DNA from 4 places in the Pseudomonas sp. SZ40 genome. Region 4 is predicted to be linked to each of the others. Evidence: riboswitches for the same ligand, from Rfam matches in the RefSeq annotation. Region 4 holds a riboswitch; each other region holds the start of a gene.
The links. A riboswitch is a leader RNA that binds a small molecule or an ion and turns the genes downstream of it on or off. The one in region 4 is predicted to bind cobalamin.

Region 1 (7,457 bases), on a different contig from region 4:
CGGCGCTCCTACCGGAATGGCTTCACCCCAACGATTTTGCAGGCGCCTCGATACTGTAGGAGCCCGCTTGCGGGCGAATGGTTGTCGCGCCACAGACCTGGAGAGACGGCTGTGAACGCGCCGCGCCGAGAGGCTGATGCAGGCGCTTAGCCCTTGTTCTTGCGCTGCGGTTTGGGCCGGCCTTGCACGCACTTGAAGCGTGGTTCGGTCTTGCAGATCACGTAGATGCGACCCCGGCGCTTGACGATCTGGCAATCGCGGTGGCGCAGTTTGGCCTGTTTCAGCGAGGCGACGACTTTCATGAGCGGGCTCCTGCGAAACCGGCGAAGCGTTTGTTGAAGCCGGCCACCCGACCTTCGCTTGCCGTCTGGCGCTGCTGGCCGGTGTAGATCGGGTGCGACGCGCTGGAGATATCGAGCGTGACGTAGGGATAGGTGTTGCCGTCGCTGTGCTCGCGGGTCTTGTCGGTGCTGACGGTGGAACCGATCAGCCAATAGGTGTCGGCCGAGACATCGTGAAACAGCACGGGGCGGTAGTCGGGGTGGATACCAGGTTTCATGAGCACTCCAATAAATACGTTATAAGGTAACAATATCAAGTCTTGTTGATTTTGGTTCTCATTTCAAGCCCGAATCCGAATTTTTCCACCACGGTGTCGATCGGCTCCATGGATCTTTCGATCAGGAGCTGAAGCGAGCACTCAACTCGACTTGCTAAATTGTTATATTGTAACAATAATGGCCGCCAGCATTAGCCGCACAGGTGCTGCAACGGCTTCGGTATGTCGAGATGAATGCGCAGAAACTGCAGCGAAGCGCTGCAGGGCAGCGACCTAATCGTTTAAGATGCCGCCCGCCGGTTTCCGCGAGGAATTAATAGGGAATCCGTCGCCATTTCTAATGGCCAAACGGAACTGCCCCCGCAACTGTAGGTACCGAGCAGCGCTGCATTCGTGTCACTGGGGGCGACCCCGGGAAGGCCACAGCGCTGCCGCGACGTACCAGTCAGGAGACCTGCCGGCGTCGGTCCGATCAGCTGCAATCCAGCTGTGTTTGGACACTGCAATCGAACCAGCCGGCGGGGTGTCCGGGAGGGGGCATCCGTAATCACCTTCCTCATGGACAGGTGCGGCCATGGCCGCTTGGCGTGATGTGTTCTCCAGCCTGCGCACTGCCATTTATGCGTATCTGTTGATTGGGAGATCACCCGCATGACCGTGTCTCGTTTTGCCGTTCTGGCCGCCACCCTTGGCCTGTCTTCGATGGCGCTGGCCGCCACCCCGACTCGTTACCCCCTGACCCTCGAGAACTGCGGCCATGAGCTGAGCTTCGCCGCTGCGCCGAAGAGCGCCGTGACCATCGGTCAGGCCGGCACCGAAATTCTCTATTCCCTCGGGCTTGGCGACCGTCTGGTGGGTACCTCGCTGTGGTTCAGCAACGTGCTGCCCGAGTTCGAGGCGCAGAATGCCAAGGTCGAGCGCCTGGCCGATAACGACCCGAGCTTCGAGTCGGTGATCAACAAGCGCCCCGGGCTGGTGGCCGTGCAGTTCGAGTGGATGGTGGGCAAGCAGGGCGTGGTCGGCACCCGTGAGCAGTTTCACGCGCTGAAGATTCCGACCTACATCATGCCGTCCGACTGCGAGGGCAAGGACAATCTGGTAGGTGCCGACGGTACTCGCCTGCAGCCGTTCCAGATCGACAGCCTGTACAAGAGCATTCAGCAGCTGGCGCAGATATTCGACGTGCAGGCTGAGGGCGACAAGCTGGTCGGCAGCCTGCAGGAGCGACTCGGCAAGGCGGTTGCAAATGCCGAGCAGCGCCAGGCGAAGCAGATCTCCGCCGCGTTCTGGTTCTCCAGCGCCGACCTGGATCTCGACCCCTACATGGCCGGTCAGAAAGGCGTTGCCGATTACATGATGAAGTCGCTGGGGCTGCAAAACGTGGTCGAGTCCAGCGAAGAGTGGCCAACCGTCGGCTGGGAAACCCTGGCCAAGGCCAACCCGACCGTGCTGGTGCTTGCGCGCATGGATCGCCGCCGTTTCCCGGCTGACGACGTGGAGAAGAAACTCGAGTTCCTGCGTAATGATCCGGTCGCCAAGCACATGGATGCGGTGAAGAACGGCCGCATCGTGATTCTCGATGCCGACGGCATGCAGGCTTCGCTGCGCATGATCACCGGCATCGAAACCCTGGCCAAGGCCGTTGACGGGTTCGATCTGCAGAAATGATTGCCCGTGGCTCCCGCCTGTTCCTGCTGACCATCGTCTGCCTGCTGTTGCTGGCCGTGGCGGTGGTCGTCGGTGTGGCGCTGGGTGAAACCCGCATCCCGTTGTCGGTGGTCTTTCAGGTGCTGGCCAACAAACTGTTCGGGGCGGGCTTCGTGCTCGATCCGATCGACGAGGGAATCGTCTGGAACTACCGCCTGACCCGGGCCCTGGTGGCCGCCTGCTGCGGCGCCGGGTTGGCGGTTTCCGGTGTGGTGCTGCAGGCGCTGTTGCGCAATCCGCTGGCCGATCCCTATCTGCTGGGGATTTCCGCAGGTGCCTCCACTGGAGCGGTTTCGGTGGCGCTGCTGGGGCTCGGCGCAGGCATGCTGTCGCTGTCCATGGGCGCCTTCATCGGTGCGATCGCCGCCTTCAGCCTGGTCGCCTTGCTGGCAAGGGCTGCGGGCGGCGGTGCGCTGAATGGCACCGGGCAGATCATTCTTGCCGGTATCGCCGGCTCCCAACTGTTCAACGCGCTGACCTCGTTCCTGATCACCAAGTCGGCCAGCGCCGAGCAGGCCCGGGGCATCATGTTCTGGCTGCTCGGCAACCTCAGTGGTGTCAACTGGCACGATGTCGCCCTGGCCGTACCCGTGGCGCTGGCCGGGGTGCTGCTGGTGGCCTGGCATACCCGCGCGCTGGATGCCTTCACCTTCGGTGCCGAATCGGCTGCGTCGCTGGGCGTACCGGTGCGCCGGGTGCAGGCCACGTTGATCGCCTGCGCGGCGCTGGTCACGGCGGTGATGGTGTCGATCGTCGGCTCCATCGGCTTCGTCGGTCTGGTGATCCCTCACGCTGCACGGCTGCTGGTCGGCGTGCGGCATGGCCGGCTGGTGCCGGTCGCGGCCCTGACTGGCGCGGTGTTCCTGATCGCCGCCGACGTGCTGTCGCGTACGGTGATCAAGGGCCAGGTACTGCCCATCGGTGTGGTCACCGCGTTGATCGGTGCGCCGGCCTTCGCGGTGATTTTGGTACGCGGGAGGCGGGCGCGGTGAGTACGGTGCTGCAGTGCAGCGACCTGGGCTGGTCGGTGAAGGGTAGGGCGATCGTCGCCGGCGTCGATCTGCAACTGCATCAGGGCGAGACGCTCGGCCTGATCGGTCCCAATGGTTCGGGCAAGTCGACCTTGCTCAAGCTGCTGTCCGGCATCCGCACGCCGGGCAGCGGCCAGGTGCACCTGCAGGGCAAGCCGCTGGGTGGCCTGAGTCGCCGGGATGTCGCCCGCCAGTTGGCATTCGTCGAGCAACAGGCCGACACCGGTGACGCGGTGACGGTGCGCGATGCCGTCGAACTGGGCCGCACGCCCTGGCTGTCGGCCTTGCAGCCCTGGTCGGCGGAGGACGAACGGATCGTCGTTCAGGCACTGGCCGATGTGGACATGGCCGAAATGCCGGAGCGAGCCTGGAGCACCCTGTCGGGCGGTGAACGCCAGCGCGTGCACATCGCTCGGGCACTGGCGCAGAAACCGCAGATCCTGCTACTCGACGAACCCACCAACCATCTGGATATCCAGCACCAGCTGTCGATCCTCAATCTGGTACGAACGCTGCCGGTGACCACGCTGATCGCCTTGCATGACCTCAACCAGGCCCTTGAGTGCGACCGCCTCGGGGTGATGGAGCGCGGTCGACTGGTGGCGCTGGGGGCACCGGCCGAGGTGCTGACCACCGAGCGTTTGCGCGACACCTTCGGCGTACGCGCCCGCTACCTGGTCGACCCTGAAGACGGTGCCCGGGTACTGCGCTTTCAACCTATCTGAGACGAGTCTTTTGTCATGCGTTTTTCGCCGCTCTTCGCTTTGCTCGCTACGCTTGTGTTCACAGCTCCGGCATTGGCCGAAACCCACGAAGTGAAAATGCTCAACCGTGGGGAGTCCGGTTCGATGGTCTATGAACCGGATTTCCTGGCCATCGCCCCCGGTGACAGCGTGACGTTCATCGCCACTCACCCGACCCACAACGCTGCCAGCATCCCCGGCCTCCTGCCGGAGGGCGCCGAGCCGTTCAAGGGCAAGATCAACGAAGAGATCGAGGTGACTTTCAATGAGGCAGGGCTCTATGGCATCCAGTGCATTCCGCACTTGGCGATGGGCATGGTGATGCTCATTCAGGTCGGTGATCAGCCGGTCAGCGCGGCGCAGATTCCCGCGCAACTGCCGGCGCGAGCCAGGCAGCGTCTGGAACAGATCGTCCAGCGTGCGAGCGAATGAGCCAGCCATGAGCCGGGTGCTGGGTACCTTCGCCAGCCTGTCACCCGCCGCACGGGTGCTGGTGCTCAACAGCCTGGCGTTCAACTTCGGCTTCTACATGCTGGTGCCGTATCTGGCCGGGCACCTCAGCGAGAGCCTCGGGCTGGCGGGTTGGGCGGTGGGCCTGGTGCTCGGCATCCGTGTGTTCAGCCAGCAGGGGCTGTTCCTGTTCGGCGGCTTGCTGGGTGACCGCATCGGCTACCGTCGCGCCATTCTCATCGGTTGCCTGGTGCGCTGCGTGGGGTTTGCCGTGCTCGGCTTCTCGGAAAGCCTGGCGATTCTGCTGCTGGCCGCCTGCGTCAGCGGTTTTGCCGGTGCGCTGTTCACGCCTTGTGCCCAGGCCTACCTGGCCGATGAGTGCCAGGACATGCAGCAGCGCAAGCGCGCCTTCGCCCTGCAGAACATGGCCAGCACCGCCGGCATGCTGCTCGGGCCGCTGGCAGGCCTGCTGCTGATCGGCATCGATTTCGCGGTATCCGGCAGTGTGGCAGCCGGGCTGTTTCTGCTCATGACCCTGGTGCAGTGGCGCTTTCTGCCGAGCAAGGAGCTGGTTTCCGGTGACGAGCCGGTGACCATGCTGCGCCAGTGCCTGGACATGCTCCAGCAGTGGTCATTCCTGCGCTTCGCCCTGTTGGCTGCAGCCTATCCGTTGTTGTTCCATCCGCTTTATCTGGCGATCCCGGCCTACAGCCACGCCCACGGCGGCGGCCAGGCGTGGATCACACGGGTATTCGTGATCACCGCGCTGGTTGGCGTGCTGCTGCAGATGCCGATCAGCGCGCTACGCCAGCGTTGGCTCAGCGAGGGGCAGGGCATGGGCCTCGGCCTGGCGTTGATGGCGGTCAGCTACGCGCTGTTGGCCGAACCTTTCGCCAGTCTGTTGAGCCCGTATTGGGCGGTTCTGCTGATGGCCGCTTTGCTTAGCCTCGGCAGCCTGCTGGTACTGCCGCTGCTGTCGGCCCACGTGCCTCATTACGCCCGGCGCGGGCAGCTGGCCGCCTATTACGGCTTCTTCGCCGGTGTGGGCGGGTTGGCGGCGTTGTTCGGCAATGTACTGATCGGCCGGCTGCTGCCCGCTGAGCAGGCGCCGCCACAGTTACTCTGGTGGGCGCTGGTCGGCATTGGCCTGGCTGCGGCTTTCGGCTTGGCCCGACACATGGCCGGTTTGAGCCGTAATAGCACGCAACCATGAGCCGCCAAGCCAGCATGCAGGGTGCGGTAGCATGGGGCGATTCACGCTGCTGGAGCTACCCGTGTCGATCCGTCTGAAACTCGCTGCCGGGTGCCTGCTGGCCCTGTCCTGGGCCGTGCCGGTGCAGGCCGCCTTCACCTTGCCCGGCGATGCCATGCGCTGCACCCGCAGCGCCACGCTGCTCAATTGCGCGGATCGTTTCGGCAACCACTACGGTATCGCTCAGCGCGGTAACGACACGCTGATGCGTGGCTTCGACGCTATCAGCGGGCAGACCTGGGCGCAGACCAGCACCACCTATGGCCGCTTGCAGCTGTTCACCGGCGTCGCCAGCAATGGCGAGCTGTGGGTGGGCTCCAGCAGGCGCATCGGCTGGAACGTGGTCAGCCGGCTTTCCAGCTCCAACGGCGAGCGTGAGCGGGTCAACTGCAACCGCATGATGGGCTGCCGATAGGCAGCCGTTGCCTTCGACTGGACGGCCCCACGCTCTGCGCCCAGCCTGGCGTCAGCTGAACCGAGGCAGGCGCTGGTCGCGCTCGGCCGAATCGTCCTGCTGTTCGTGCTGCGGCAACCCGGCAACTTTCAGCGTCGGCATCTTTTCACCCACCAAACGCAGATCGCGACGCGGCAGGGCGAAGCGCACATCCAGTTCGCGCAGGGCATCGAGCAGCTGCAGGTTGATCTCCTGCTGGATATCCATGTACTGGTTGTAGTCCGAACTCTGCACGATGTAGACCACTTCGAAGGTCAGCTGGCTCTCGTCGAAGCCGAGAAAGTGCGCGCGGTCGAACTTGGCCTTCGGGGTCGCACGGATGATGTCGCCGACCTTCTCCGATACCTGGCGAACCTTGTCGCTCGGGGTGTCGTAGCTGACGCCGAACTTGAAGACGATGCGCCGCGTGTCCATGCGCTTGTAGTTGTGCACGATCTGGCGCAGCAGGTCGGCGTTGGCGCACACCACCTGTTCGCCGCTGAGGCTGCGGATGCGCGTGGTTTTCAGGCCGATATGCTCGATGCTCCCGGCCACTTCTCCGAAAACCACGAAATCGCCGATCTCGAACGGTTTGTCGACGCCAATCGACAGCGAGGCGAATATGTCGCCCAGCACCGTTTGCACTGCCAGGGCGATGGCAATACCGCCAACCCCCATGCTGGCCACCAGCGCGGTGATGTCCACACCCAGGTTGGCGAGGATCGACAGCAGCATCACCGACCACACCACGATCAGCACCATGATGCTGACGATGGTGGTCATTACCGGGTTGAAACTGCCGCCCCCGTTCTTGCCGACCACCAGGCTGCGTGCCCAAAGGCGTACGCCGGTATCCACCCACAAGGCGATCTGCAGGGCGAGGGCAACGAACCAGGTGTGGCTCAGGGCTGCCTGCCAACTGCCGGGCAGGTCCGGCAGGCGCAGTGCCAGCAGCAGCGAGAAGGCGAGCAGCAGCAAGCGGCTGGTCCGCCCGATCACCACCGCGACGAAGTGCTGCCAATTACCGTCCTGGCCTTTCGACCAGGTGGTCAGGCGCTTGTGCACGACGCCGACCACGGTACGCAGCACGGTGTAGATCAGTGCAGTAGCGATCACGACGATACCGACGCCGAGCCATAATTCGCGATCGAGCCAGATGTTCCACTGTTCCATTTCGGGTCCCCTGAAAAAGCCAATACAGTTTTCTGTAGGCCTCAGGGCCCAGAAGTTCCCCCTCAATGGTCCGCGGGTTCTGCACTACCGCCGCACACCCGCGTGTCAC
Region 2 (7,457 bases), on a different contig from region 4:
GATCATCCTGCCACGCAGCGTTTGCAGGCTGAACGGCAACTGCCTTCAGCGGTAGTAACGCTGCAGCGTTTCCATGGCCTGATTGATGCTCTGCAACTGTTGTGTGCTGCCACCACGGTCGGGGTGATGGATGCTGACCAGTTGTCGGTAGCGCTGCCTGATGATCGTCAAGTCGAGATTGCCGTTGTGTGCCTCCAGCTCGAAAACGGCGAGGGCGGATTGTTTTTCGTCCCCGCCCTGCAGACGTACCCAGAACGCGCCAAGCAGTTTCTGCACATCGTCGGCGTCCGTATCGCGCAAATGGCTCAGGTCGAGATAGTACTCGCGTAGCGGGTCCTTTTCGCTCAATGCGCTTTCGCCTGCCTGGTAGGGCAGCAGGCGAATGCACAGCGGGCTGATCTGCAGCACGGCAAGTTGCTCGGCATGCAGCTGGTCGCGCAGCCGATAAAGCGTGTGGAACAGCAGAAAATGGGTGCGAAACAGCTCCAGAGTATCCGTGGGCAGGCGCTCTTCGGCGCCTTGCCAGCGGCTCAGGCGCAGCAGCAGTTCATACTCCGATAGGCCTTCGGGCGCGGCCTGGAGCAATTCGAAAAGGCGTGTGTTGGGGCAGGTTTCTTCGTTCATCGGCTCACCTTAGACGAAGGATTGCCGCCTTGCACGATCAGCCATCAGGCGAATCGGCGATGGTTGGTCGTTTTGTGGCTGGGGTACGCTTCGGTTTCCGGGTAAAATGCGCGGCCTCAGTACTTCTACCGGATTTACGCGCGCCATGGGCACCCTCTCGGTCAATCAGAACAAGCTGCAAAAACGCCTGCGTCGTCAGGCTGGCGAAGCCATTGCCGACTTCAACATGATCGAGGAGGGCGACAAGGTGATGGTCTGCCTGTCCGGTGGCAAGGACAGCTACACCATGCTCGACATCCTGCTTTACCTGCAGAAGGTCGCGCCCATTCACTTCGAGATCGTCGCGGTGAACATGGACCAGAAGCAGCCAGGCTTCCCCGAACACGTGCTGCCGGCTTACCTGGAATCCATCGGTGTGCCGTACCACATCGTCGAAAAGGACACCTATTCGGTGGTCAAGGAGAAGATCCCGGAAGGCAAGACCACCTGCTCGCTGTGTTCGCGCCTGCGTCGCGGCACCCTGTACACCTTCGCCGACGAGATCGGCGCGACCAAGATGGCCCTCGGTCACCACCGTGACGACATCCTCGAGACCTTCTTTCTCAACATGTTCTATGGCGGCACCCTCAAGGCCATGCCACCCAAGCTGCGTGCCGACGACGGGCGCAACGTGGTGATTCGCCCGCTGGCCTATTGCAACGAGGCCGATATCGAGGCCTACAGCACGCTCAAGGAATTCCCCATCATCCCGTGCAACCTCTGCGGCTCCCAGGAAAACCTGCAGCGTCAGGTGGTCAAGGACATGCTTCAGGATTGGGAGCGCAAATCGCCAGGCCGCACGGAAATCATGTTCCGCGCCCTGCAGAACGTGGTGCCATCGCAGCTTGCCGACCGCAACCTGTTCGACTTCGCCAGCCTGAAGATCGATGACCAGGCCACGCCACGCTTCCTGAACGTGATGAATCTGTAAGGGGGCGAGTCATGTACAAGGCCATGCTGGTGATGTTCTGTCTGTTGCTGGGTGGCTGTGGCGGCAGTGACGAGCAGGGTCAGCTGACGCTCGAGCTGGGTGGCAAGGCCATGCATTTCGATTCGCGGCTGGTGGCCCAGTTGGCCGAGAGCCGCGAACATCTGGTCATTGGCGGTCGTCTCGACGATGGGGCCTTGAGCGACAGTTACGATTTCGAGTTGTGGGCGCTGGGCGGTGAGATCACGCCAGGTACATACAGCCTGTCAGGCTCCAGGCTGGTCAGTCGTTATGCCATACAGCATGAGGGCGGCACGGAAATCTGGTCGGCGCTCAGTGATGGGGATGGCGCCGCATTCAATCTCAGGATCGACAGCATCGACGATTGGGGCGTGCGTGGCAGCTTCGACGGTCGCCTCAAGCGCCTCGGCGGCGAAGGTTTCATCGAGGTGAGCGAGGGTCGCTTCGCTGCACCGTTCAAACTCCAGTAGATCCCAAGGCAAACGATGCACGATTATCGATGGATGCATGAATATTGCGTGAACCGCTTCGGCTCGCTGGCAGCTCTCGAGGCGCGCTTGCCACAACCGGCTTCTGACAAGAAGCTGCGGGCCCTGGGTGATGATCGCTATCTGTCGATCATGAGCCTGCGCATCTTCCGGGCGGGTCTCAAGCACAGCCTGGTGGACGCCAAGTGGCCGGCCTTCGAGGAGGTTTTCTTCGGTTTCGATCCGGAAAAGGTCGTGCTGATGGGCGGCGAACGCCTCGAGCGTCTGATGCAGGACACTCGCCTGATCCGTCACCTGGGCAAGCTCAAGAGCGTGCCGCGCAACGCGCAGTTCATTCTCGACGTGGAGCGTGGTGCGCTGAGCGGGCCGGCTGCCGCCGTGAAAGCCACCACCCCGCGACCCGGCTTCGCCTTCGGTGCGCTGATCGCCGATTGGCCCGTGACCGATATCGTCGGGCTCTGGCACTGGCTGGCCAAGCAGGGTACTCAGCTCGGCGGCCTTTCTGCGCCGCGCTTTCTGCGCATGGTTGGCAAAGACACCTTCATTCCGTCCGATGACATGGTCGCCGCGCTCAAGGCCCAGAAGATTGTCGACAAGGTGCCGAGCAGTCAGCGCGACCGCGCGGCGGTTCAAGCTGCCTTCAACCAATGGCATGCGGAAAGTGGCCGGCCCATGTGCCAGCTGTCGGTGATGCTGGCCCATACGGTCAATCACTGATGCATCCGCTTCTGCCGCGAATCGCCTCCGCTATCGCCGATGCACAGCGGATCCTGATCATTACCGGAGCGGGCTTGTCTGCCGACTCCGGGTTGCCTACCTATCGTGGCCTCGGTGGTCTGTACAACGGCCATACCGAAGAGGGCGTGCCGATCGAAGTGGCGCTGTCAGGCGAGATGCTGCGTCGCGACCCGGCGCTGTGCTGGAAGTACCTGGCACAGCTCGGCACCGCCTGCCTGGCCGCCCAGCCGAATGCGGGTCACAAGGCGATTGCCGACTTGCAGGCCTTGAAGCCCGAGTGCTGGGTACTCACCCAGAATATCGACGGTTACCATCGTCTGGCAGGCAGCCCGGCGCAGCGGTTGATCGAAATTCATGGTGAGTTGGCGCCCCTGCACTGCCAGCAATGCGCTGGCGTGGATGAGCGGCTCGCCGAGCATCTGCTGCAGCCGTTGCCCCCGCTGTGCGGCAATTGCGGTGGCGTACTGCGTCCGCCGGTGACGCTGTTCGGCGAGATGTTGCCGGAAGACGCCGTCGGTCGCCTTTATGCGCAGTTGGAGAAGGGTTTCGATCTGGTGATCAGCGTCGGCACCAGTGCCAGCTTTCCTTATATAGTCGAGCCGCTGCTGCGCACACGACAGGCGGGCGGGGTGACGGTGGAGGTCAATTTGTCGCAGAGCGAGGTCAGCGATCTGGTTGACTTCAGGCTGGAAGAAAGGGCCTTAGATGTTTTTCCGGAACTACTGAGTCACATCGTTACTCATAATATTTGCAAATGATCCCGTTAGTGGGCATAGTCGCGGCTGTTCATTTTTCACGCCACGGTCGTGCCCATGCGCAAACGCTTCGCACCCCTCGTGCCTCTCGCACTTACGATGGTTCTCGCCGCCTGCGCTAACCATGCTCCACAATCCCAGATCGATGCCCCGGCCCAGGCTTCTCTGCCTGCCAGGCCAGTGGTTGCAGCGCCTGTTCTGGATCGCAACGATGTCGTCGAAGACGATGCGGTTGCCGACTTCGCCGACCACGCACCTTACGAGCTGCCACAACTGGCGGACAGCGTCCTCGAAAAAGGCCTCTCGCTGATCGGCACCCGTTACCGTTTCGGTGGCAATTCGGTGAAAACCGGTTTCGACTGCAGTGGTTTCATCGGCTATCTGTTCCGTGAAGAGCTGGGCATGGAACTGCCGCGTTCGACGCGTGAAATGATCAACATCGACGCTCCGCTGGTCGAGCGCAAGGCCCTGGAGCCGGGTGATTTGGTGTTCTTCAGCACCAACGGTCGCGGTCGTGTCAGCCATGCCGGCATCTATCTGGGCGATGATCAGTTCATCCATTCCTCCAGCAGCCGCAGCGGTGGGGTGCGTATCGACAGCCTGGACGATCGCTACTGGAAGCGCACGTTCATCGAGGCCAAGCGCGTCCTGGCTCTGGCGCCGACCGAGCACCTGGCGTCCCAGCACTGAGGCCTGAATGCCCGATCTGTCCGGATCGGGCAACATCTTGATAGTTTTCAAGCGACTGCAGCATAAAGCTAAAGCTTGCACTGCAGTTGTGAACGGGGCAGAGTAGGGCGCATTCAGGCTCCAGGATCGTCCGTCCATGACTGCCACCATCCGCATCGCCTTCCTGCTGCTCGCTGCACTGCTCAGTGCATGTTCCAGTCGCGCCCCCGTACCCGCTCCGCAGCCTGTGGTGATCGCGCCCGCTCCTGGCAATTATCAGGGCGGCGCCGACGACGTGCTGTTCCGTGCCCTGGGGCTCGTCGGTACGCCATACCGCTACGGCGGCAACACACCGGCCAGTGGTTTCGACTGCAGTGGGCTGATCGGCTATGTGTACCGTGATGCCGCAGGCATCCAGTTGCCTCGCTCCACCCGGGAGCTGATCAGCATGCGCGCCCCAGTGGTTGGCCGCGACGCCCTGCGCAGTGGCGATCTGGTGTTCTTCGCCACCAACGGTGGCCGGCAGGTCAGTCATGCCGGTATCTACGTCGGCGAAGGGCGCTTCGTGCATGCACCTTCTTCGGGCGGCACCGTGCGTCTGGACAGTCTCGGCAACAGCTATTGGCAGCGCACCTATATCGAAGCGAAGCGGGTGTTTCCGGTCGAGCTGGCCAGCCATCCCTGAGCGCCAGGCCAGCGTCCGCTGCAGCTCGGCCATGCTCCTTTGAGACCGCCCTGGGACCCTGCGTGGGTCTGGCTCGCCTGCCAGGGAGGCGGATTCTGAGTCTTCGATTGACGCTGAGGCGGCCAATCCTTACCCTTCGCGGCTTGCTTCAGGTGTCCCCGGTTTCGGCCGGGGGTGAAACTGGGAAGTCGGTGCGCCGCTGTTTCAACAGGCAGGCAAGGCCGACGCTGCCCCCGCAACGGTAAACGAGTCCAACCACGCTTCTCGCCACTGTATCGTCGATACGGGAAGGTCGCGTCGGTGTCCGCATTCTGCTGAGTGCGGTGCTCGCAAGCCCGGAGACCGGCCTGTCGCTTTTCCAGGTTTGCGCGGTGGGCGCGGCCGGTGCGCGGCCGACCCGGTCAGCTCCTGCCTGCTCCTGTGTGATTCCTTCATCGTCTGGCCTGAACCCGGTTTCCTGCCCGACCGTTTCACTGGCGTGTGCCGCGCGGCCTCGCGCAAAGGAGATCCCATGACCCCATCCCCAAGCCGAGAATCAGCAGAGCGCGACGCGCGGCACAACGCCCGCATGGCGCGCAAGAAAGCCCTGATGGACGAAAAGATCGCCCAGGCTCAGGACGAGTACGGCCTGCTGCTGGTGCACAGCGGCAATGGCAAGGGCAAGAGCAGCTCGGCCTTTGGCATGGTCGCCCGCGCGCTGGGGCATGGTCTCAAGGTCGGCGTGGTGCAGTTCATCAAGGGCGGCATGGCCACCGGTGAGGAGCACTTTTTCCGCCGCTTTCCCGATGAAGTCAGCTACCACGTGATGGGCGAGGGCTACACTTGGGACACCCAGGATCGTCAGCGGGACATCGAGAAGGCCGTTCAGGCCTGGGAGGTCGCCCGGCAACTGCTGAACGACCCGCAGATCGCTCTGGTGGTACTGGACGAGCTGAACATCGCCCTCAAGCACGGTTACCTGGACGTGGATGTGGTGCTGCGTGACATCGAGTCGCGCCCCGAGCTGCAGCACGTAGTGGCTACCGGCCGTGGCGCGCCACCGGCGCTGCTAGAGGCCGCGGATACCGTTACCGAAATGACGCTCGTGAAGCATGCCTTCAAGTCCGGCGTGAAAGCACAGAAAGGCGTGGAGTTTTGAGCGTTACAGCGTCTGTATCCGATGCGGGTGAGCGCGCGTCGCGCCACTGTCCGGCACTGTTGATCGCTGCGCCGGCCTCGGGGCAGGGCAAGACCACCGTCACTGCGGCCCTGGCACGCCTGCACACCCGGCAGGGCAAGCGGGTGCGGGTGTTCAAGTGCGGGCCTGACTTTCTCGATCCTATGATCCTCTCCCGTGCCAGCGGCCACCCGGTTTATCAGCTGGATCTGTGGATGGTTGGCGAGGCCGAGAGCCGCCGCCTGCTGTGGGAAGCCGCTGGCGAGGCGGACCTGATCCTCATCGAAGGTGTGATGGGGCTGTTCGACGGCTCGCCATCCGCAGCCGACCTGGCCCGCCGCTTCGGGGTTCCGGTGCTGGGGGTGATCGATGGCTCCGCCATGGCGCAGACCTTCGGGGCACTGGCCGTCGGCCTGGCCAGCTATCAGCCGGATCTGCCGTTCTCCGGTGTGCTCGGCAATCGCGTCAATCCCGGGCGCCATAACGATCTGATCCGCGACAGCCTGCCAGCCTCGATCCGCTGGTACGGCTCTTTGCCGCGTAGCGCCGCGATCGAATTGCCGAGCCGCCACCTGGGCCTGGTGCAGGCCGCCGAGCTCGCCGACCTCGATGTGCGTCTGGATACCGCTGCCGATGCTCTGGCACAGACCGCAACGGTTACCCTGCCGCCACCAGTGACCTTCGCTGCGCCGTCGATTGCAGCGCCATTGCCGCTGCTGGAGGGCGTGCGCATCGGCGTGGCCCGCGACGCATCCTTCGCGTTCACCTATCAGGCCAATCTCGATCTGCTGGAGCGAATGGGCGCGGCCCTGACGTTCTTCAGTCCGCTGGCAGATCAGAGCCTGCCCGAGGTGGACAGCCTTTATCTGCCCGGCGGCTACCCGGAGCTGCATCTGCAGGCGCTGGCCACCAACCGTTCGATGATCGAGGCCATCACCGCCCATCAGCGAGCTGGCAAGCCGATTCTCGCCGAGTGCGGTGGCATGCTCTACCTGCTCGACACACTGAGCGACGCGGCAGGCGAACGGGCGGAGCTGGCCGGCTTGGTGCCTGGCCATGCCCAGATGCAGAAGCGCCTGGTCGCCCTCGCGCTGCAGGCGGTCACGTTGCCCGAAGGGCTGTTGCGCGGTCACAGCTATCATCATTCGCGGCTCGAATCCGAGCTGCAGCCGCTGGCTCGCGGCGAGTGCCCCAATGACAAGCCGGTCAGCGAGGCGGTGTTTCGTCTCGGCCGGCTCACCGCGTCCTATATCCACTTTTACCTGCCATCCGATCCTGCGGCCGCAGCGGCATTGTTCAGGCCATGAGCGACCACGCCTTCAGCGCCGAGGAGCGTGCCGCTGTCTACCGGGCC
Region 3 (7,457 bases), on a different contig from region 4:
GCAGGCGGCCTTTGCCGGGGCGGTCCATGCCGGTCATCATTCGACCTCCGTGGCCAGGGCGTTGACCGCGGCGGCGGCCATGGCGCTACCGCCCCGACGGCCCTGCACGATCACGTAGGGCACGCGATGCTCGGCGAAGGTGCTGGCGAGCAGGTCCTTGGACTCAGCAGCGCCCACGAAGCCCACCGGGAAGCCGAGAATCAGCGCTGGTTTGGGGGCGCCTGCAGCGAGCATGTCGAGCAGATAGAACAGCGCGGTGGGGGCGTTGCCGATCACCACCACCGAGCCTTCGAGATGCTCGCGCCAATGCTCCAGGGCCACCGCCGAGCGGGTGTTGCCGAGCTTCTTGGCCAGCTCCGGTACACCCGCATCGTTGAGGGTGCAGATCACCGGATTGCCGGCCTGCAGGCGCGTGCGCGTCACCCCTTCGGCAACCATGCGCGCATCGCAGAGAATCGCCGCGCCATTGGCGAGGGCCTGGCGGCCGGCCGCACCGGCACCCGCGCAGAAGCGTAGATCCTGCACCACATCGACCATGCCGCAGGCGTGGATGACCCGCACCGCGAGCTTCTCGAGATCCGCCGGAATGGCGCTCAGGTCGGCCTCGGCGCGGATGATGGAGAAGGAATGGCGATAGATCTCCTGACCATCGCGGATGTAATCGGTCATCGGGTGAAACTCCGGGTAGCGGTGAGCGAGGCCAGCAATTCGGCGGCGTCGTCAGGTGTCAGGTGGTGGCCCAGCAATTGGCCGAAGCCGGTGCCGAGCGGTTGGCGGGCGAACAAGTCGTAACGACCCTCGGCCACGGCCAATAAGGTGAAAGGTGTGCGATGGGCGGCGGCGCAGGAGCGGCTGCATCCCGTGAGGTGAATGCCCGGCTGCTCGCTGCCAGCGGGTAGCCGGTCGGCCAGGCGCAGGGCATCGGCCTTGGTGTCGGCCTGGCCTTTGGCACAGCCGCTGGCGCCGGTGCAGGCGATGATACGGGTCAGCGGCGCGCTGGCATCGGTCAGCAGGCCGAGTGCGTGCAGGCTGTGCATGACTGCATCGGCAGCCGTCTCGGGGATATTGGTCAGCAATACGCTTTGCCAGGGCGTCAGGCGCAGGCTGCCATCACCGTAACGGCGGGCGAGATCTGCCAGGCCGAGTAACTGTTCGGCATCCAACCGACCGAGCACAGCGGCGGCGCCGATATGCACGAGACCCGGCTGACGCTGCTCATGGATACCGAGATGGGCATTGTCTTGCGCCGGGGTGCGGCGCCAGTTGCCTGCAGGCAGCAGCACATCTCCCAACCGTATCTGCAGACGCTGCAGCAGATCGGCAGGAGAATGGTTTTCCAGCAGATGCCGCATGCGCGTCTGCTCTGGCGTGGCCAGCTCCAGGAACAGGTCGAGCAAGGCGATGATCAGTTCGTGAGCAGAGGCTTGCGGCACGACAGCCAACGCGGCTGCATCTTCTTCTGCGAAGGGCGGGCAGCCGGCCAGCCCGAATGCATAGCCGATACCGCCGTTCAGCGGCAGCGCGCTGAGCCATATATCGTGGTGGTGTTCGAGCATCGCGAGGCGTTCGCCGCCGTCGAGCAGCAGGGCGAACTTCGGCGACAGGGCATGCAGATGCGCTGTGTTTTCCAGCGTCGCCAGCAACTGCATGGCCAGTGGCGAGATATCCACAAGCGCTTGCGGATCCACGCCTGCGGCCGGGCTGACCATCAGGTTGCGCACATCGTCGGCAGCGGGTGAGCGCGGGCCGAGGCCGGCGGCCAGCAACTCGCCGATCAACGCGTCTTCACTGCCGGCGTGGATGCCGCGGATCTGCAGGTTGGCGCGGTTGGTGGCTTCGATCACGCCGCCTGCATGGCGTTGTGCGGCCCTGGCGATGCGCTCAGCTCCGGTGGCATCGAGGCGCCCGCAGGCCAGCTTGATCCGGCAGATGCCGCCGTCCTTCGCCTGCACGATACGCAGCAACCCCGGACAGGCCGAGGGGCGAACAGCAGGGGATGGAATGCAAAAAGCCTGTTTCAACGGATCACCGGGGTCGGGTCACATGGGCATCCGTTCGAGGATAGGCCAGAGAAGGACGAGCTTCTATCACCGGGACACCCCGCCCGGTGTGGGCACATGCGACTGAATCCGTCGGCAGGTCTCCTGGCTCGCAGGTCATGGCGCGTGGCCGGCCTTCCCGGTTTCCCAGTGGCGATTGGCACAGGCGCTCGCTGCTACAGTTGCGGGGGCAGCCACGGCTGAAAACCTGCTCAATATCTGCTGCGCGTCGGCCCTGCTGCGTTAGAAAGCGACTCGAAATGCTCATTTACAGTCGTAAACTCCGCTTTCTCGCCCCTTTCTGCCTTGCATGGCTCTAGCTCGCTAGATATTGAACACGTTTTATATCGTGTTCCCTCTTAGGCCCGCGCCTACGTACCACGCAGCCGACGGACACCGACGAAGGCGCTATTATGCCCGCTTTGCCCACCCGGATGAAAAGCCGTGTGGATCAGCGGCAAGCGCCAAGCCGGAAACAGGTTGCTGACGACTCGTTGGCTTGTCGCTTGAGGCTTGCAGCTTATGGCTGTTTCTAGGATGAGGAAAAACGCATGACACCCTGGCTGACCGTCGTGGGCATTGGCGAAGACGGCTACCCCGGCCTCGGCAAGGCGGCGCGGCATGCGTTGCTGGCCGCCGAGCAGGTGTTCGGTAGCGAGCGCCAACTGGCACTGTTGCCGCACTGTATCCGTGCCACACGCCTGCCCTGGCCGAAGCCGTTTTCCCTGGCCCCGGTATTCGAGCGCCGCGGCACGCCGGTTTGCGTGCTGGCCAGCGGTGACCCGATGTTCTTTGGTGTCGGTGCCAGCCTGGCCCGTGAGCTGCCGAGCGAGGAACTGCACATTCTGCCGGCGCCTTCTTCCTGCTCGCTGGCGGCGGCTCGCCTGGGCTGGCCGTTGCAGAGCACGCCTCTGGTGTCGCTGGTGGGCCGCCCGCTGGCGGCGCTCAATACGCAGATCCATCCCGGCGTGCGCCTGCTGGTCCTGAGCAACGATGGCGAGAGCCCGGCGGCCATCGCCGGATTGTTGCGCGAGCGTGGTTTCGGCCCCAGTCGGCTGAGCGTCTTCGAACACCTGGGCGGTGAGCGCGAGCGGCGTATCGATGGCCTGGCTGATGGCTGGTCGCTGGCTCGCTCCGCTGATCTGAATCTGGTGGCGATCGACTGCGTGGCCGGTGATGACGCCATGCGCCTGCCGCTCACGCCGGGCCTGCCGGACGATGCCTATCGCCACGACGGGCAACTCACCAAACGCGACGTGCGCGCCATCACCCTGGCGCGCTTGGCGCCGCTGCCCGGCGAACTGCTCTGGGACGTGGGAGCCGGCTGCGGCTCCATCGGCATCGAGTGGCTGCGTACCCACCCCGCTTGTCGGGCCATCGCCATCGAGGCCGACGAAGGCCGCCAGGGCCATATCGCCCACAACCGCGATGCCCTTGGCGTGCCGGGCCTGCAACTGGTGGCCGGGCGTGCACCCGAGGCGCTGGCCGGGCTGGCGGCGCCAGACGCCATCTTCATCGGCGGCGGGGTGACTGCGCCCGGCGTGCTGCAAAGCTGCTGGCGCGCGCTCAAGCCCGGCGGTCGGCTGGTGGCCAACGCCGTGACCCTGCAGAGCGAGGCGGCGTTGATCGCCTTTCGTGGCGAAAAGGGCGGCGAGCTGACCCGTATCGAAGTGGCCCAGGCGCGCCCGCTCGGCGGTTTCGACACCTGGCGCGCCGCGTTGCCGATCACCCTGCTGCAGGTCAGCAAGCCGTTATGAGCCGCATCCTGCTACTGGGCGGGATCGGCGAAGCGCTGAACCTCGCCCGGCGCCTCGGCCCGGCGCATGTCTACAGCCTGGCCGGGTTGGGCAAGGTGCCGGATGACCTCGCTTGCCAGGTGCGCGTCGGCGGTTTTGGCGGGGCCGATGGTCTGGCTGCCTTCATCCGCGAGCAGGGTATCGACCTGCTGGTCGACGCCACCCATCCCTACGCCGCGCAGATCAGCCACAACGCCGCCCAGGCCGCGCGACAGGCCGGGATCGCCTGCTGGGCGCTGCGTCGTCCGGGCTGGCAGGCCTCGTCCGAGGATGACTGGCGCGAGGTGTTCGACTGGCCCAGCCTGATCGCCGCGCTTGGCGACTTTCAGCGCCCGCTGTTCACCCTTGGCCGCGAGCCACTGGAGCATCTGCACGAGATTCCCGCCCACCAGCACTGGACGGTGCGCTGCCTGCAGAGCCAGCCTCCCATGCCCCGCGCCGAAGTGATCGGCGCCCGAGGGCCGTTCAGCCTGGACGATGAGCGCGCGCTGTTCGAGCGCCTCGATTGCGATGTGCTGGTGAGCAAGAACAGTGGCAGCGCTGCCACCGAGCACAAGTTGCAGGTGGCCCGTGAGCGTGGTGTGCCGGTGTTGGTGTTGCAGCGGCCGATTTTGCCCGCTGTGGATCGCGAGTTCGCCGAAGCCGAAGTGCTCTGGCAGGCGTTGCTGACCAACGGTGTCTAGCTCACTGCTAGACTGCCGCCCTTTTCCCGGAGCCTACCCATGACTACCACGCCCTACGCTCAGGTGCTGTTCGCCGGTCCGGATCTGCTCGACGGCTCCTTTGCCGAGCTGTTTCGTGCCCGCCTGGTCGAGCTGCGTGGCGAGCCTGCGCTGGCCGAAATCGTCGATACCGGTGCCGGTTATGACGGTCTCTGGCAGCGCGTGCAGGAGGGCAGCGGCAGGCTGCTGGTGATCGACCTGGAGGCGCAGAGCAGCAGCCAGCATGTCGACTGGCTGCGCAGCGAGCTGGCGCGCCTGACCGAGCCTGCACGGGTGTCTGTCACCAGCCTGTTCGGCCAGCTCGATGCCGATGCAGCCGGGGCCGCCTGTGCATTGCTCGAACGCCCGGAGCTGCACCTGAGTTGCCTCGATGTGCCAGCGCTGCCCGGCAGCCACGCCTGGTCGAAGATTCCCGCTCACCAGTACCGCGTGCTGCTGTGCAACGGCCCACGCTGCACCCGTCGTGGCGCTCTGCCGCTGTGGAAAATGCTGCGGGAGAAGGTCAAGGCTGCTGGCCGTCTGGAATGCGAGGGTGGCGTGCATATCACCCGTACCCAGTGCCAGTTTCCCTGCGATCAGGGCCCGACGCTGACGGTCTACCCGCCGGGTCATTGGTATCAGGTGCGTAGCGAGGAAGACGTGGTGCGCCTGGTCGACGAGCAACTGGTCGCTGGCCGTGCGGTGCCCGAACTGATGATGGCGCGCCCCTGACCGGTATCGCCTGGAGCCCGGGTTGAGCGTAGCGAGACCCGGGTCTCTTGAGCAGCCCGAACCTGCTGCCCCGGGTTACTCCTTCGGCTAATCCAGGCTACATCGGCGGCTGCATCCCCTACTCGACCTGAACTGATTTCGGGCTAACATGCCGGCATCATAAAAATTCGAGTCGTGCATGACCGCCCTGTTTCTGCGTTATCGCATCGTTGCCATCGTGCTGTTGGTCATCCTTGGCCTGGCCGTCAGCCTGTGGCTGGCCAGCCGCTATGCCGAGCAGCGGGCCTGGGAGGATCGCAGCAGCGAGGCACACGGCCAGTTGCAGCTGTATGCGCAATCGATCCAGACCCTGGTCGACCGCTTCCGTTCGGTGCCGGAGTTGCTGTCCATGGACGGTGATATTCAGGCACTGCTGCAGGCACCGGACGATCCGCAGTTACGCGACAAGCTCAACCGTCGCTTCGAAATGCTCAACGCCGCCGCTGGCGCCAGCGTGCTCTACCTGATCGACCGCCAGGGCCTCACCCTGGCGGCCAGCAACTGGAACGAGTGGAGCAGCTTCGTCGGCAGCAACTATGGCTTCCGCCCCTACTTCCAGGATGCGCTGCACCGCACCGCAGGTCGCTATTTCGCGGTCGGGGTGACCACTGGCGTGCCCGGTTACTTTCTCTCCCATGCGGTGTACGACGATAACGGCGCGGTGATCGGCGTGCTGGTGGTCAAGCTGGAGCTGGAGGAACTGCAGCGCGAGTGGGTGGGCCAGCCCGGTGTGCTGCTGGTGGCCGACAGCTACGGCGTGGTGATTCTCAGCAGCCGGCCGGCCTGGCGTTTCCGTGCCCTGGATGAGCTCGACGAACTCGATCACGCCGAGCTGGTGGAGGTGCGCAAGTACGCCGAGCGCCCCCTGGAGGTGCTGTCCACGGAGCCCGGCCCGTACTTCGAGGGCAATGCGGACTGGATGAACATCGATGGTCCGGATGGCCGGCAGAGTTACCTGTGGCAGCGCCAGGAGTTGACCAGCGAAGCCTGGACGCTGCACCTGCTGATCGAGGAAAACAGCCTGGGCGACACCGCGCGCAGCTATCGTCTGGCCGCGGCCGGTGTATGGCTGACCCTGGTATTCCTGGTGCTGTTTCTGGTCCAGCGTCACAAGAACCAGCGCCTGCAGGCGAGCATCCGCGAGAACCTCGAACGTGAGGTGACCCTGCGTACCGCCGAATTGCGAGAGGCCCAGGAAGGCCTGGTACATGCCGCCAAGATGGCGGCGCTGGGGCAGATGTCGGCGGCCATGGCCCATGAGATCAACCAGCCGCTGACGGCCATCCAGATGCACCTGGGCAGCCTCGGCCTGCTGCTCGACAACGGCCGCGAGCGCGAGGTGCGCGAGGGCCTGATCCGCATCGATGGTCTGTTGCAGCGCATGGCCAGTCTGACCGGCCATCTGAAGACCTTCGCCCGCAAGAGCCCGGCGGGGCTCAACGAGCGTCTGTTGCTCAGCGATGTGCTGGAGCAGGCGCTGTTGCTGCTGGCGCCACGCCTGCGCAGCGAGCAGGTGGAGTTGCGCCGCGAAATTCGCAGCGAGGCCCGGGTTTCCGGCGATGCCATTCGCCTGGAGCAGGTGGTGCTCAACCTGCTCAACAATGCTCTGGACGCCATGGTCGACAGCCCGCGGCGTATCCTCGGGGTGACCATCGAGTTGCTTGGCGACAGCTGTGCGCTGGAGGTCAGCGATGTGGGCGGCGGCATTCCCGAAGAGCATCTGGGTAACGTCTTCGAGCCGTTCTTCACCACCAAGCCGGTGGGCGAGGGGCTCGGACTCGGCCTGGCGATTTCCTACGGCATCGTGCGTGATCTGGGCGGCAGCCTGGAGGCGCGCAACGGCCCTGACGGCGCCATCTTCATTCTGCGCCTGCCGCGCGCGGGGTGAACCGGGCGGGTTTGGCATTTCGTGTAACGACGCCGTGGCTGGCGGGCCGATGACCGGGCGCTACACTGCGCGATCCAAGAATAAGGAGGTGATATGGGTGGTCAGGTAATCGTCGTCGACGATGAGGCAGCAATCCGCGAAGCGGCGCAGCAATGGCTGGAGTTGTCCGGTTTCAGCGTGCGTACCTGCGCCAACGCCGCCCAGGCGCTGGCCCTGATCGACGTGGATTTTCCCGGCGTGCTGATCAGCGATGTGCGCATGC
Region 4 (7,457 bases):
TGCTTGTCGAAACGCAGGCCGACCCCTTGCAGAAGCAGACGCATGGGTTTGTTCGGCACGGCGACGAAGCCCTTGATGCGCAGGATGCCATGTTTGCCGACCACATCCTTCAGCGCGGCCAGCAGGCGGGCTTCATCGGCTTCCGGTAGTTCCACGTGGAACGAGTCGAACTCGTCGTGATCGTGGTCTTCGTCTTCATTGTCGTGGTGAGTCTTGCGGCCTTCAATGTGCAACTCGGTCTCGCTGTTCAGGCCCAGCAGCACATTGAGCGGCAACGAACCGCCATGGGCCTCCACCACCTTGACCGCTGGCGGCAGCTCTTCGCCGACTTCGGCGCGCACCGCTGCCAGGGTCTCGGCATCGAGCAGATCGGCCTTGTTGAGGATCACCAGATCGGCGCTCGCCAGTTGGTCGGCGAACAGTTCGTGCAGGGGCGACTCATGATCGAGGTTGGGGTCGAGCTTGCGCTGGGCATCGACCTGATCGGGGAAGGCAGCGAAGGTGCCGGCAGCCACCGCCGGGCTGTCGACCACGGTGATCACCGCATCGACGGTGCAGGCGTTGCGGATTTCCGGCCAGTTGAAGGCCTGGACCAGTGGCTTGGGCAGGGCCAGGCCGCTGGTTTCGATCAGGATATGGTCGAGGTCGCCGCGACGCTCCACCAGTTCGCGCATCACCGGGAAGAACTCTTCCTGCACGGTGCAGCACAGACAGCCGTTGGCCAGTTCGAAAACCCGACCGTTGGCTTCTTCCTCGGTGCAGCCGATGGTGCATTGCTTGAGGATCTCACCGTCGATACCCAGTTCGCCGAACTCGTTGACGATCACCGCAATGCGACGGCCCTCGGCGTTTTCAAGCATGTGCCGCAGCAAGGTGGTCTTACCAGCACCGAGGAAGCCGGTGACGATGGTGACGGGTAGTTTGGCGAGCGTTTTCATGATTGGCCCTGCGTCTGAATGAACGGCGAGCGGGCAATAGGATGGCAGGCGCCAGCCGAGGCTGGCGAAGGCATCACCGGATCACCCCGCCCGGTTGTCGAAAGCGTTATCGAGGCAGGTCTCCTGGCTCACAGGTCATGGCGCGTAGCCGGCCTTCCCGGTTTCCCAGTGGCGATTGGCGATGCGCTCGCTGCTTACAGTTGCGGGGGCAGCCACGGCTTGCCGTGTTCCCTCTTAGCTCCATACCTATCGATGGAGAACCTCGAAGAGCACAAGGCTACGCAGAGCCTGCGACACGGTCAATCGCTAGGGTCCGTGGACGTTTCAGCGCGGTCGTGCTGAAACGTCCACAGAGCCTGAATCTGCAACATATTGACGCACTTGCCGCTTCGTGGTGTTCTTGCGCGGTTGTTTCAGGTGTCTCACGCCGCCGTGCGTGAGGTGAAACGGGAAGCCGGTTAGAGTCCGGCGCTGCCCCCGCAACGGTAAGCGAATGTCAGGATCGTCGTGGCCACTGTGCGAAAGCATGGGAAGGCCGATCCTCATCACTGCCCAGTGATCATCGTGAGCCCGGAGACCGGCCTGAATCCTCTGTTTGGCAACCCGCGGTGGGCGGGCACGCGCCGATAACTGCCCGTTATGCGGGCGGGCTCGCTGCGTCCCTGCTGTGCCGTTCACCTCATAGTGAAGGTTCACGACCATGTCCAGCAGCGCCATCTCGCACTCCAGCGCACCTGCACTTCCCCTGTCACAGCGTATTCTGCTTGCCGTTGGCAGCTGCGCGCTGGGCGCCGTGCTGATCTTCTTCGCCGGCTTCTCCCACGTCGAAGCCTTGCACAATGCGGCCCACGATACCCGGCATAGCGCCGCGTTCCCGTGCCACTGAGGACGCCAGGATGATCAAGCGCATCGCCCAGACCGCAGGCTTCGCCGGCCTGCTCGCTGCCATCGTGCTGACCGTGCTGCAGAGCCTGTGGATAACCCCGCTGATCCTGCATGCCGAGACGTTCGAAGTCGCCGAGCCCGCGGCCAGCATCGAACACAACCACGACACCGCAAGCGCTGCTCACGATCATGGCGCCGCTGGCGCTCACAGCCATGACGGTGAAGCATGGGCACCGGAAGATGGCTGGCAACGGCTGTTATCCACAGGCTTGAGCAACCTGGTGGTAGGTGTGGGCTTCGCGCTGATGCTCGCCGGCCTGTTCACCCTGCGCGCCCCCGAGAGAACCTGGCAGGGCCTGCTCTGGGGCCTGGCCGGTTTCGCCACCTTCGTGCTGGCGCCCTCGAGCGGCTTGCCGCCGGAGCTGCCAGGTACCGCTGCGGCCGAATTGCTGCTGCGCCAGTACTGGTGGATCGGTACCGCAGCTTCGACCGCGGCCGGGCTGGCGCTGCTGGCATTTGGCAACAACTGGCTGCTGCGCATACTTGGCCTGGTGATTCTGGCGCTGCCCCATGTGATCGGCGCACCGCAGCCTGAGGTGCATGAAAGCCTGGCACCCGAAGCGCTGGAGCACGAATTCATCCTTGCCTCGCTGCTCACCAACGCTGCGTTCTGGGCTGCTCTGGGGCTGGCTGCCGCCTGGTTCCATGGCCGCACTCGACACGCAGAATGAACGAGCGCTCGACCCTCGTCGCCGGCCTGGGTTGCCGGCGCGGGTGTTCGCTGAGCGAGCTGCTGGCCTTGCTCGACGATACGCTGGCCGAGCATGGCTCGAGCACTGCCGAGCTGACGGCCCTGGCCAGCAGCGACCACAAGGCTGACGAGCCCGGGTTGCTGCAGTTGGCCGAGCATCTGGGCCTGCCCATCAGCTTCCTGCCCACCGATGCGCTGACGGGTTACCATGAGCGCCTGAGCCAGACCTCGGCCATCGCCCTGCATGTCACTGGCAGCCCGAGCGTTGCCGAAGCCAGCGCCCTGGCCTTGGTCGAGCGCTTGAGCAATCGCCCCGCTCGCCTGTGGATAACCAAGCGCAAGAGCGCTAACGCCACACTGGCCGTTGCCCGCAGCGATCCGTAGGGTGGATCGGGACGCGTAGTCCACGCTTTCTCGATCCGCCGGATGGCGATCCCCCGCCGAGTGACCGGATAAGCCGAACAACACGGTGGAGGAGAAAAGCCTCTTCCACCCTACACCCAGGATTCGCATGACCGTCTACTTCATCGGCGCCGGCCCCGGCGACCCCGAACTGATCACCGTGAAGGGCCAGCGCCTGATTCGCTCCTGCCCGGTAATTCTCTACGCCGGCTCCCTGGTGCCGGAAGCGCTGCTCGACGGCCATCAGGCCAGCCTGGTGGTGAACACCGCCGAATTGCATCTCGATGAAATCGTCGCCCTGCTGCAGGCGGCTCATGCACGCGGCGAGGACGTGGCACGGGTGCATTCGGGAGACCCATCTCTGTACGGCGCCATCGGTGAGCAGATTCGTCACCTGCGCGCCCTGAGCATTCCCTTCGAGATCATCCCCGGCGTCACGGCCACGGCAGCCTGCGCCGCACTGCTGGAAAGCGAGCTGACGCTGCCGGCGGTTTCCCAGACGGTGATCCTCACCCGCTATGCCAGCAAATCACCGATGCCCGAAGGCGAGCAGTTGCACGATCTGGCGCGGCACGGTGCGACCATGGCGATCCACCTGGGTGTTCAGCATCTGCCGAAGATCGTCGGCGACCTGTTGCCTCACTATGGGGCCAGTTGCCCGATCGCGGTGGTGCATCGCGCCAGCTGGCCGGATCAGGACTGGGTGCTCGGCACCCTCGCCGATATCGAGGCCAAGGTCAGCGCCAAGGGCTTTCGTCGCACCGCGCTGATTCTGGTCGGCAGGGTGCTGGGCGCCGACGACTTCGCCGACTCGGCGCTGTACAACGAGCGCCATCGCCACCTGTTCAGGGCAGGCGTTGCAGACGATACAGACTCTCGCTGACCTTGCCGCGATTGTCGGCGATGACGATCTGCGCGCCCTGGCGGGCGAGACGAGCGTTGAGATCGCTGGCGTACAGGCGCTGCAGGAAGCTCGGGTAATCAGGCTCGTTACGGGTGGCCGTTTGATCGATCAGCCAGGCATGCAGCGCGGGCAGACGGAAACTCCAGCAGCCCTCACGGCAGTCGAAGCCGGCCCCGCGCAGTTGCCCGATCAGCGCCTGATCGCCACTCAGCACGCCGTCGCAACAGCGGTACAACGCATCCACCCAGTCGCTCATGTCAGGTGACGACCACCGGCAGCTCGATACGGAAGCAGGCGCCACCCTCCTGATTGCTCACGCTGAGCTTGCCACCCATCTGGTTGACCAGCCCGTAGCTGACCGACAGCCCCAGCCCGGTGCCCTTGCCCACTGGCTTGGTGGTGAAGAACGGATCGAAGACCCGATCCAGCAGCAGTGGGTCGATACCGCCCGCATTGTCCTGAACCTGCACGACCACCTTGTCCTCGCTGAGCTCGCTGCGCAGGAGGATGCGCGGCTCCAGTTCGGGCTCCTTTTCCCGTGCGCTGAGCAGCGCATCCTTGGCGTTGACCAGCAGGTTGATGATGACCTGCTCGAGCTGGTCGGCATGACCACGCACTTGTGGAGAACCGCAGAGGTCGAGGGTCAGGTCGATATCGCGGGCGATTTCGCCTTCGCGAATCAGCGTCAGGGCGCCCTCGATGGCCTCGTCGGGGCTGAACAGATCGTCCTCGACCTCGGAGCGCCGCCCGAAGATGCGCATGTGGTTGACGATCTTCGCCGCCCGGGTGATCTGCTGCTCGATACGCCCCAGTTTGTTCTTCAGGTAATCAGGGTTGGCCGAACCGTTTTCCACACCCTTCAGGGTGTTGGTCAGGGCGATGCGCATGACGTTCAGCGGCTGGTTGATCTCGTGGGCCAGCCCGGTGGCCATCTCGCCCAGCACCGCCATCTTGGCGCTCTGATTGAGCATCTGCCGGGCCTTCTGCAGTTCCGTGTCGTCACGCCCGACGGCCTGCACCTCGAGCAGCTTGCCGTGCTCGTCGAACACGGCACGCTCGGCCAGCACCCACCAGATATGTTCGCGCCCCGGCAGATCCATGCGCACCAGTGCCGTGGAAACCGGCTCGGCGGGCGTCAGCTGCCGATGGCGCTCGCGAAACTGGGTCAGCTCCTGGGCCGACAGATAGGTCGCCAGGCTGGTACCCGGCAGGTTTTCCTGGCGGATGCCCAGATACTGCGCCAACGGCCGGTTGGCGTAGACCAGGGTGAGATCGGGTCGGTAGCGGCAGATGATCGCCGGCGAGTCTTCCACCAGGATTCGATAGCGCTCCTCGCTCTCGCGAATCCGCTCGGCGGCCTGGGCGGCCTCGGTCACGTCCAGGCAGAGGCCGACCGCTTCCACGGGAATACCGCGCTCATCACGCAGCAGTTTGGCTTCGTCCTGCAGCCAGTGGTAGCGGCCATCGCGGTCGATCAGCCGATAGCGAGAGCTGGCGGCACCCTGGCTGAGCAGCGTGCGGGTGTGGGCGAAATAGATGTCCCGGTCATCGGGGTGGATGAAGTCGGCCATGCTGCGCTGCACGAAATCCTCCAGTGTCCAGCCCAGCAACGCGCTGCTGCTATCGCTGCAGAACACCGGCACGAAGACGCCCTCTTCGTAGCGATTCACGTAGATCAGCGCTGGCGCGCTGGCGACCAGACTCTTCAGGCGAGTGGTCGCCGCATCCGCCTCCACCTCCTTGAGTTTCATGTCGTTGATGTCCAGCACCGCGCCGACGATGCGCCGCTGGCCGTTGGCATTGAGAATCCGCGTATGGATGCGGAACCAGCACAGCTCCCCGGCGGCGTCACGCAGACGCACCACCTGTTCGAAGGCGCGACCGCTCATCTCGGCATCCCCCAGGCGGATGCGGAACTCGTCGCGGTCCGCCGGGTTGAGCAGCTCCAGCCAGTCGGCCAGGGCCACCGCTGCGCGTGGGTCGAAACCGAAGCGCTGCATCAGGCTGGGGGCCAGGAGAAACGCGCCACTGCGCGGCATGTATTCCCACCAGCCGGTGCCGAGCAGATTCTGCAGGATATCCACACGCTCGCCATGCACCCGGCGACCCTGCTCGTCGAGGCGTTGCAGCAGGGGCGCTGCGACATGGGCAAAGAGGTCCAGCCAATCACGGGTGTTGAGCTCGGGCATGCTCTGGTGGGCGATGTAGGGCGAGCACAGCAGCCAGGCCCGGATCCCTTGGTGATCGGCATAGGGCACCAGCCAGACGGAGTCCGCGGCGTGCCATTCGGTGACATCCGCACCGCCGCGCAACCATTGGACGGGCTGGTCCCCAGCGTACTGCTGCAGCTCGCGGGGCAGGTGCTGGCCATCGTCCCAGAACACCGGCGTCAGCGCGTCGCGGTAATGACCGACGATCTGCCAGCCGCCCCGCTGCGCATCCGGCAGGGCCAGCGCCGTGCAGGCCAGTCGCAACGCCTGGGCCATCGCGCCCAGCCACTCGTGGGCATGCCGCGGAAACTCGACCCGGTCGGCCCCCCGTATGCTCTGCGCCACGGCGCTGATTTGCGAGAACACCTGCAGGCGCTGTTCGCAGGCCTGCAAGCGGGCCAGAAAGTCGCCGATCTCGAAGGCCTGCAGGGACCAGCCCTGCACTTCGGCCTTCAACCAGCCGCGGGTATGCAGGATGCTGCCGTCACGGGTGACGAAGGAAAGATCGAGCATCTGCTGCACGAAGGCCGCCAGGTCCGTCACCAGATAGCGGCTCTGGCCGTGCAGCAACTGCTCCAGCGGCAGCACCTGGGAAACCGCGATCGGCAGGCGGTACGAGAGGCTGCCGGACACCTCGAACACCCGCCCGAGGGCGTCGATGGAAAGATTCAGACACGGGCTGTTGGCGGAAACCGCTACGGGTGCAACTGTCGCCTCCGGCGCCGCCTGCGCTTCGGGGTCACGCTTGAACCAATCCTTGAACACTTGCATTGTCCGGCCCACCTACCATGATTAGCGCCGCAGACGGATCGAAATATCTGTCGACATGATCGGGCTGCATCGCCCTTCCTGAACCCGGACACCCAGCGCATCCATGGCCTATATCGTATTGCTCTGCTGGCTCGGCGCCTGCGCATTCCAGGACGCTCAGCACCGCAAGATCGCCAACCTGCTGACCCTGGGCGGCCTCTGCGTCGCCCTGGCCTACTTGCTGTGGTCAGGCAACAGCCTGACCGGCGCCAGCCCGCCAGCGGTGGCACTGGCGATCGCTATCGCATGCCTGTTGTCGCTGCCCGGCTACCTGAGCCGGCAAATGGGTTCGGCCGACGTGAAACTGCTCGTGGCCCTCGGTGCTGCCAGCGATGCCGCACATGTCCTGTTCAGCGTGATTGCTGCCGCGCTCGTACAGATCACATGGGTCACGCTGGTGCGCATCTGGCCTGGCATCCGTCAGGCCCTTCCACAACGCCTGGTGGCGCTTAGAACGACCAGCGCCAAAGCGCCGCCCTATGCACCCTTTCTGTGCTTGGGATTCGCACTTACAACCTTGTGGTTCATAGCCAAATAACAGGTGCCATAAAACTGGC

Region 1: linked by a shared signal. The riboswitch ahead of ACT9T4_RS03895 (ABC transporter substrate-binding protein) and the one ahead of cobW (cobalamin biosynthesis protein CobW) in region 4 are both predicted to bind cobalamin.
Region 2: linked by a shared signal. The riboswitch ahead of cobO (cob(I)yrinic acid a,c-diamide adenosyltransferase) and the one ahead of cobW (cobalamin biosynthesis protein CobW) in region 4 are both predicted to bind cobalamin.
Region 3: linked by a shared signal. The riboswitch ahead of cobG (precorrin-3B synthase) and the one ahead of cobW (cobalamin biosynthesis protein CobW) in region 4 are both predicted to bind cobalamin.

The regions. Positions count from the first base shown of each region.
Region 1 is NZ_JBQWIF010000003.1:22,098-29,554, forward strand. It holds gene ykgO (type B 50S ribosomal protein L36) at 147-302, opposite strand; gene ACT9T4_RS03890 (type B 50S ribosomal protein L31) at 299-559, opposite strand; cobalamin riboswitch at 840-1,035, shown strand; gene ACT9T4_RS03895 (ABC transporter substrate-binding protein) at 1,211-2,227, shown strand; gene ACT9T4_RS03900 (FecCD family ABC transporter permease) at 2,224-3,258, shown strand; gene ACT9T4_RS03905 (ABC transporter ATP-binding protein) at 3,255-4,022, shown strand; gene ACT9T4_RS03910 (pseudoazurin) at 4,038-4,472, shown strand; gene ACT9T4_RS03915 (MFS transporter) at 4,480-5,703, shown strand; gene ACT9T4_RS03920 (hypothetical protein) at 5,771-6,157, shown strand; gene ACT9T4_RS03925 (mechanosensitive ion channel family protein) at 6,209-7,348, opposite strand.
Region 2 is NZ_JBQWIF010000030.1:40,866-48,322, reverse strand. It holds gene ACT9T4_RS20350 (DNA-J related domain-containing protein) at 46-624, opposite strand; gene ttcA (tRNA 2-thiocytidine(32) synthetase TtcA) at 770-1,594, shown strand; gene ACT9T4_RS20340 (hypothetical protein) at 1,606-2,082, shown strand; gene ACT9T4_RS20335 (DNA-3-methyladenine glycosylase I) at 2,098-2,817, shown strand; gene ACT9T4_RS20330 (NAD-dependent deacylase) at 2,817-3,596, shown strand; gene ACT9T4_RS20325 (C40 family peptidase) at 3,651-4,283, shown strand; gene ACT9T4_RS20320 (C40 family peptidase) at 4,420-4,947, shown strand; cobalamin riboswitch at 5,081-5,312, shown strand; gene cobO (cob(I)yrinic acid a,c-diamide adenosyltransferase) at 5,459-6,085, shown strand; gene ACT9T4_RS20310 (cobyrinic acid a,c-diamide synthase CobB) at 6,082-7,410, shown strand; gene bluB (5,6-dimethylbenzimidazole synthase) at 7,407-7,457, shown strand, end outside.
Region 3 is NZ_JBQWIF010000025.1:17,857-25,313, forward strand. It holds gene ACT9T4_RS18435 (precorrin-2 C(20)-methyltransferase) at 1-28, opposite strand, end outside; gene ACT9T4_RS18440 (precorrin-8X methylmutase) at 37-669, opposite strand; gene cobG (precorrin-3B synthase) at 666-2,021, opposite strand; cobalamin riboswitch at 2,118-2,455, opposite strand; gene cbiE (precorrin-6y C5,15-methyltransferase (decarboxylating) subunit CbiE) at 2,591-3,796, shown strand; gene ACT9T4_RS18455 (cobalt-precorrin-6A reductase) at 3,793-4,518, shown strand; gene ACT9T4_RS18460 ((2Fe-2S) ferredoxin domain-containing protein) at 4,558-5,268, shown strand; gene ACT9T4_RS18465 (sensor histidine kinase) at 5,447-7,195, shown strand; gene ACT9T4_RS18470 (sigma-54-dependent transcriptional regulator) at 7,289-7,457, shown strand, end outside.
Region 4 is NZ_JBQWIF010000006.1:134,023-141,479, forward strand. It holds gene cobW (cobalamin biosynthesis protein CobW) at 1-938, opposite strand, end outside; cobalamin riboswitch at 1,035-1,218, opposite strand; cobalamin riboswitch at 1,337-1,538, shown strand; gene ACT9T4_RS07675 (CbtB domain-containing protein) at 1,639-1,824, shown strand; gene ACT9T4_RS07680 (CbtA family protein) at 1,835-2,554, shown strand; gene ACT9T4_RS07685 (cobalamin biosynthesis protein) at 2,551-2,958, shown strand; gene cobM (precorrin-4 C(11)-methyltransferase) at 3,086-3,859, shown strand; gene ACT9T4_RS07695 (hypothetical protein) at 3,822-4,136, opposite strand; gene ACT9T4_RS07700 (PAS domain-containing sensor histidine kinase) at 4,138-6,861, opposite strand; gene ACT9T4_RS07705 (prepilin peptidase) at 6,965-7,438, shown strand.